Regions from separate parts of the Actinoallomurus sp. CA-150999 genome, predicted to be linked through region 1. Evidence: riboswitches for the same ligand, from Rfam matches in the RefSeq annotation. Region 1 holds a riboswitch; the other holds the start of a gene.
The links. A riboswitch is a leader RNA that binds a small molecule or an ion and turns the genes downstream of it on or off. The one in region 1 is predicted to bind S-adenosylmethionine.

Region 1 (3,202 bases):
GGACGACCAGGTCGACGGCAGCGACGACCAGACGTTCGACGGCAGCAAACAGCCGATCCAGAACGACAACCACGAGGACTTCGGCCCGGTCAACCTCGTCACCGCGACCCAACAGTCGATCAACACCGCGTACGTCAACATCGCCCAGAAGATCGGGAACGACAAGGTGATGGAGATGGCGGAGAAGCTCGGCATTCCCAAGGCGCAGCTGACCGCCAACGGCGCCAACACCGCCGTCACGTTCCCGCTCGGCGTCATCGACGTCAGCGTGGAGCAGCAGGCCGCCGCGTACGCCGCGTTCGCGTCCGAGGGCGTCTACCACGCGCCGCACGTCATACGGTCGGTGACCGACCGGAACGGCAAGAAGCGCGTCGTCCCGACCACCGGCAAGCGGGTCTTCAGCACGCAGATCGCCCGGGACGCGACGTACGCGATGCAGAAGGTCGTCGACGCGGGCACCGGCACCAATGCCGCGCTGCCGGACCGGAACGCCGCCGGAAAGACCGGGACGACCTCGAGCGGCAAGCAGATCTGGTTCAACGGGTTCATCCCGCAGCTGGCCGCCTCGGTCGGCATCTTCCGGAGCGACAACAAGGCGCTGAGCCTCCCCGGTTACTCCTCGTACGGCGGTGACCTGCCGGCCACGATCTGGCACAACTTCCTCGTCAAGGCCGACGCGGACATGCCGGTGAAGTCGTTCGGGGATCCGTCGGTGTACGTCGGCGGGCGCCAGTACCCGACGACTCCCGTCCAGCCGCAACCGCACCCGAGCTTCTCGAGGCCCCGGACGACCAGGCCGTCCCACCCGTCCTCGCCGACTCACCATCCGCCGACCGGGGGCCCGCCGAGCCACCCGCCGACCGGCGGCCCGACCGGCCAGCCCACGGGCCGCGTGTACGAGGGCGGCGACCCCAACTCCATCTTCTGAGCGTTCTGAGCGGCTGAGCGCCCGCGGCCCTGCGGCGGCGGGCGCTCACTCGTTCACTTGCAGGCCGTGGCCAGGGCGGTGGGCTGGTGCTGGACGACGCTCTGCATGCGGGAGATGTCGCGTGGGCTGATGCCCGTGCTGACGCCCCGCCATTCGGTCGCCATGCCGCTCAGCGTCCGGCTCAGCTTCTTGTCGTCGGACTCGCGGGCGAGCGCGTCGAACCGCGTGGCGAGGGACGCCGCCGCCTGCTTCCACTGGGTGATGTCGTCCGGTGAGATGCGGTTCAGGGTCGCGTTGTAGGACCCGACCGCCTTGACGGCGTCCTTGCAGACCTGGCCCTTGTTCGTGCCGACGCCACACCCGGCCGCGCACACCGCGACCAGGACGACCCCCGCCGGCCGCCGCCATCCACCCCGCATCGCCCTGCTCTCCCTTCGTCGAACTCCCGTGCCCGTATTCAATCGTGGAGAAGCGGTCACGCGACGCCGAAACGGCGTTCTTCGGGCGGGTGCTCTATACTCGCCGTCAGGTCACGAGTGCCAGCGCGAAGCCCCGGCTTGCTGGCCGGCAACCCTCCGTCCGTGGCGGGGTGCCCCGGGTGATGACCGGGTCCGACACGACCGTGCCGGACAAGCGCGGACCCCTCGCGGGGTCCCAGGCCCCGCTGGAGGTGTGTGTTGTCCGCTGTACTCGATCTGCCCCCCATCACCCGTCCCGCCCTGCGCGTCGTGGGTGAAGGCGTCCCCGTGCCCCTCGCCGACGGCCGGACCGTTCCGTACGCGAACCTCGACTACGCGGCGAGCGCGCCCTGTCTGGAGGCGGTGCGCGACGCGCTCGACGCCGCCCTCCCCTACTACAGCAGCGTGCACCGCGGCGCGGGATACGCCTCGCAGGTGACGACCGACCGGTACGAGCGCGCCCGCGAGGTCGTCCGGGAGTTCGTCGGCGCGTGGCGGCGCGACGCCGTGGTGTTCACCCGCAACACCACCGACGCGATGAACCTCCTCGCGCACGCCCTGCCGCGCGGCACCACGGTCGTCGTGTTCGAGTCCGAGCACCACGCGAGCCTCCTGCCCTGGGAGCGCGGCAACCGCGTCGTACGGCTCCCGGCTCCCGAATCCCCGGCGGCGGCCCTCGCGGCGGCCGGCGAGGCACTCGCCGCGGCGCCGGCCGGGCCGCGCCTGCTCGTCGTCACCGCCGCCTCCAACGTCACCGGCGAGCTGTGGCCCGTCGCCGAGCTCTCCGCCGTCGCCCGCGCGCACGGCGCCCGCATCGCGGTCGACGCCGCACAGCTCGTCCCGCACCGGCCGTTCGACATGGGCGCGCTCGACGTCGACTACGTCGCGTTCTCCGGGCACAAGCTGTACGCGCCGTTCGGCGCGGGCTGCCTCGTCGGCCGCGCCGACTGGCTGCGCGCCGCCGAGCCGTACCTCCTGGGCGGCGGCGCCACCGCGAGCGTCGGCGAGCACGTGACGTGGTCGGCGGACCCGCAGCAGCGACACGAGGCCGGCACGCCGAACGTCCTCGGCGTCATCGCGCTCGCAGCCGCGTGCGAGGCCCTGACCGACTGGGAGACCCTCGTCGCGGAGGAGGAGCGCCTCCTGCGGCGGCTGCGGACCGGCCTGGCGGCCATCCCCGGCGTACGGGAACTGTCGCTGTGGGGCGACCAGTACCCGCGCGTCGGCATCGTGTCGTTCGTCGTCGAGGGCCGCGAGTCCCGCGCCGTCGCCACCGCGCTGTCCGACGAGTACGGCATCGGCGTACGGGACGGGAAGTTCTGCGCGCACCCGTTCGTCCGGCGACTGGTCGGCGACGGGCGAGGCGGCTGCGGTGACGGCGACGGCACCGCGCTGCGGGCCAGCTTCGGCATCGGCACCACGGACGAGCACATCGACCGTCTGTTGGCCGCGCTACGGCGGCTCACCGCCTGACGATCCGCTCCGCTGCTGGTCAGCGGTATTGAAAGTGACAGTTCGTCCGGGTAAGTCCGATCGGCTGCCGATACTCGTGCGCGCCGCCGGTTTGCTCCCGGTACGGTGGACCTCTTGTGCAAAGAGCTTCCGGGGGGTGGCGAATGACCGGCACATGGGAGCCCGCGAACCAACTCGAGCAGCAGCTGCGCGACGCCCTAGGCGACGGCGACCAGAACGCCTACTTCAAGCTGCTGAGCGTGGCGGAACTCGTCCTTCCGCTGCCACAGGTCGAACCGGACCCCGGACAGCCGGCGTTCACGTGGCCGACCAGCACGCACGAGGGTCGCACCCACATACTCGC
Region 2 (3,202 bases), 3.9 Mb from region 1:
AGGTCGGCGACGACCTCGCGCACGGTCGAGCCCGTCGCCTTCACCTCGGCCTCACCTCCGGTGTAGCTCCGGAGGATCGTCGGGATGCGGACACTGATCGAGCTCACGCCAGACCTGCCTTTCGGAATGCCTCGATGGTCGGAGCGATGTTCGCGGACGGCACGGCGACCGGGGCCACCGCGTCCAGGGTCTTGAGACCGTCGCCGGAGTTGATGAAGACGGTCTCGGCTTCCGGGTCGAGTGCGCCGCCGGCCAGCAGCTTACGGAGGGCGCCCAGCGTGACACCGCCCGCCGTCTCGCCGAAGATGCCCTCGGTGCGGGCGAGCAGCGCGATGCTGTCGACGACCTCTTCGTCGGAGACGTCCTCGATGGCCCCGCCGGTGCGGCGTACGGCGTCGAGGACGTACGGCCCGTCGGCGGGGTTGCCGATCGCGAGGGACTTGGCGATCGTGGCCGGCTTGACGGGCTGGACGACGTCGAGCCCCGCCTTGAAGGCCGCCGAGACGGGCGAGCAGCCGGTCGCCTGCGCTCCGAAGATCTTGTACGGCCGGTCCTCGACGAGGCCCAGCTTGATGAACTCCTGGAAGGCCTTGTCGATCTTCGTGAGCTGGGAGCCGGACGCGATCGGGATGACGATCTGCTCGGGCAGCCGCCAGCCGAGCTGCTCGGCGATCTCGTACCCGATGGTCTTCGAGCCCTCGGCGTAGTACGGCCGGACGTTGACGTTGACGAACGCCCAGTCCTCCTGCTCGCCCGCGAGCTCCGAGGCCAGCCGGTTGACGTCGTCGTAGTTGCCGTCGACGGTGACGAACGTCCCGCCGTACACCGCCGTCGTGACGATCTTCTGGCGTTCGAGGTCGGACGGCACGAACACGGCGCTGCGGATGCCGGCACGCGCCGCCGCGGCGGCGACCGCGTTGGCGAGGTTGCCGGTGGACGGGCAGGCCAGGACCTTGAAACCGAGCTCACGGGCGGCGGCCAGCGCCACCGCCACGACCCGGTCCTTGAACGAGTGGGTCGGGTTGCCGCTGTCGTCCTTGACCCACAGCGACCGCAGCCCCAGCGACTCGGCGAGGTTGTCGGCGCGTACGAGGCGGGTGAAGCCGGGCTCGGTGTTGGGCGTGTCGACGACGTTCGACGGAACGGGCAGCAGGCCGCGGTAGCGCCAGATGTTGCGCGGGCCGGACTCGATCTGCTCCCGGGTCACGCCGGCGAGATCGTAGGAGACTTCCAGTGGGCCGAAACAGAGCTCGCAGGCGTAGCGAGGGCCCAGATCGTAGGATTCACCGCATTCACGGCACGTCAGTGCGGTCGCGGGGCCGAGATTGCGGGCAGCGGACTGCGACATGGAGCGAGGCCTCTCTCCTCATCTTTCCCGTGCCACCTTGGTCACGAGCCGGAGTTGGCACCTGTCCCGGGCGGCCTCGCTGTCAGCGCGAGTCGGACGCGTGCGAAGCACGCGGGTAACCGCATATCCGGGAGGGTTGCCGGGGCTTCAACGGGCCGGTCCCTCCACCCCTCTGGATGAGCTTTATGAAGTTGTCTGTTGACTTGTATACGTGACTGACCGGTTCCCCGCCAAGCGCGTCTCAGGTCGCGAGACACCGCCGGAGCCGTACGCCGGGCCGCGAAGCGCCACGAGAGGCCCGGTCACGCGACGACGTATCGGCGGGACGACGTCCCGAACCGCCCACCATTCGACCTTCTTCGACCCTCCTCAACCCCGGCCGGTTACGCTCCCTTCATGGGTGACTCGCAGGTCCTCGTCGCTTCCAACCGCGGTCCGGTGTCCTTCGCGCTCGCCGACGACGGCACGCTGTCCATGCGGCGTGGCGGCGGCGGTCTCGTCTCGGCCCTGGCGGGTCTGGGCGGTGACATCCTGTGGGTCTGCGCGGCGCTGTCGGACGCCGACCGCGCCGCGGCCCGCCGCGTGGAGGACGGCCGGCTGGACGCCTACGGCGCCGGCGCCGTCCGAATGCTGGACATCCCGGCCGGCACCTTCCACCGCGCCTACAACGCCGTGGCCAATTCCACACTCTGGTTCGTCCATCACATGCTGTACGACAGCCCGAACACGCCGCACTTCGACGCGCGGTCCCGGCGGGACTGGCAGTCCTACGAGGCGTACAACGCGGCGTTCGCCGACGCGCTGGCCCGGGACGCGCGGCCGGGCGCGAAGGTCGCGATCCAGGACTACCACCTGACGCTCGCCCCCGGGATGCTGCGCGAGCGCCGCCCCGACCTGAAGATCGTCCACTTCGCGCACACGCCGTGGGCCCCGCCGGAGTACTACCGCCTGCTGCCGGACGACATCGGGCGGGAGGTCCTCGAGGGCATCCTCGGCGCCGACCACGCCGGGTTCCACGCCCAGCGCTGGGCCGACGCGTTCATCGACTGCTGCGCCGCCGTCCTGCAGGCGAAGGTCGACCCGGTGGCGCGCACCGTCACCCACGCCGGTCGCGTCACCCGCATCGGCGTGCACGGGCTGGGGATCGACGGCGACTCCCTCCGGGCACGCGCCGCCGAACCCGATGTGCAGGCCCGCAAGAAGGCCCTGCGCGAGCAGGTCGGCGACCGCCGACTCATCGTGCGGATCGACCGTACGGAGCTGTCCAAGAACATCGTGCGGGGGCTCGCGGCCTACCGCGAGCTGCTCGCCAAGCACCCGGAGTGGCACGGCCGGGTGGTGCACCTGGCCTTCGCCTACCCCTCCCGCCACGACCTGCCGGAGTACCGCGAGTACACCGCCGCAGTGCAGCGGATCGCCGCCGAGATCTCCGACGAGTTCGGGGACGGCACGTGGGAGCCGCTGATCCTGCAGGTCAACGACGACTATCCACGCTCTCTGGCGGCGTACGGCCTGGCCGACGTCCTCCTGGTCAACCCGATCCGGGACGGCATGAACCTCGTCGCCAAGGAAGGGCCGGTGCTGTCGGAGCGGGGCTGCGCCCTCGTGCTGTCCCGAGAGGCCGGGGCCGCCGCCGAGATGGACGACGACGCCCTGATGATCAACCCGTTCGACGTGTCACAGACCGCCGAGGCGCTGAACCAGGCGCTGCTCATGCCGCCCGACGAGCGCGCCGAGCGCTGCGCCCGGCTGACCGCCGCCGCGACGACCCTGCCTCCCCAGGAGTGGTTCGGCGCCCAGCTCGCCGCCCTGGACGGTCAGCTGTAGTCGTCGCCGAGCGACTGCCGGAACTGC

Region 2: linked by a shared signal. The riboswitch ahead of thrC (threonine synthase) and the one ahead of ACQP2O_RS42035 (aminotransferase class V-fold PLP-dependent enzyme) in region 1 are both predicted to bind S-adenosylmethionine.

The regions. Positions count from the first base shown of each region.
Region 1 is NZ_CP192063.1:9,089,860-9,093,061, forward strand. It holds gene ACQP2O_RS42025 (transglycosylase domain-containing protein) at 1-928, shown strand, start outside; gene ACQP2O_RS42030 (hypothetical protein) at 982-1,347, opposite strand; SAM riboswitch class IV at 1,457-1,570, shown strand; gene ACQP2O_RS42035 (aminotransferase class V-fold PLP-dependent enzyme) at 1,606-2,859, shown strand; gene ACQP2O_RS42040 (SseB family protein) at 3,003-3,202, shown strand, end outside.
Region 2 is NZ_CP192063.1:1,070,968-1,074,169, reverse strand. It holds gene ACQP2O_RS05105 (MoaD/ThiS family protein) at 1-107, opposite strand, end outside; gene thrC (threonine synthase) at 104-1,348, opposite strand; SAM riboswitch class I at 1,364-1,531, opposite strand; gene ACQP2O_RS05095 (alpha,alpha-trehalose-phosphate synthase (UDP-forming)) at 1,745-3,175, shown strand; gene ACQP2O_RS05090 (RNA polymerase sigma factor) at 3,166-3,202, opposite strand, start outside.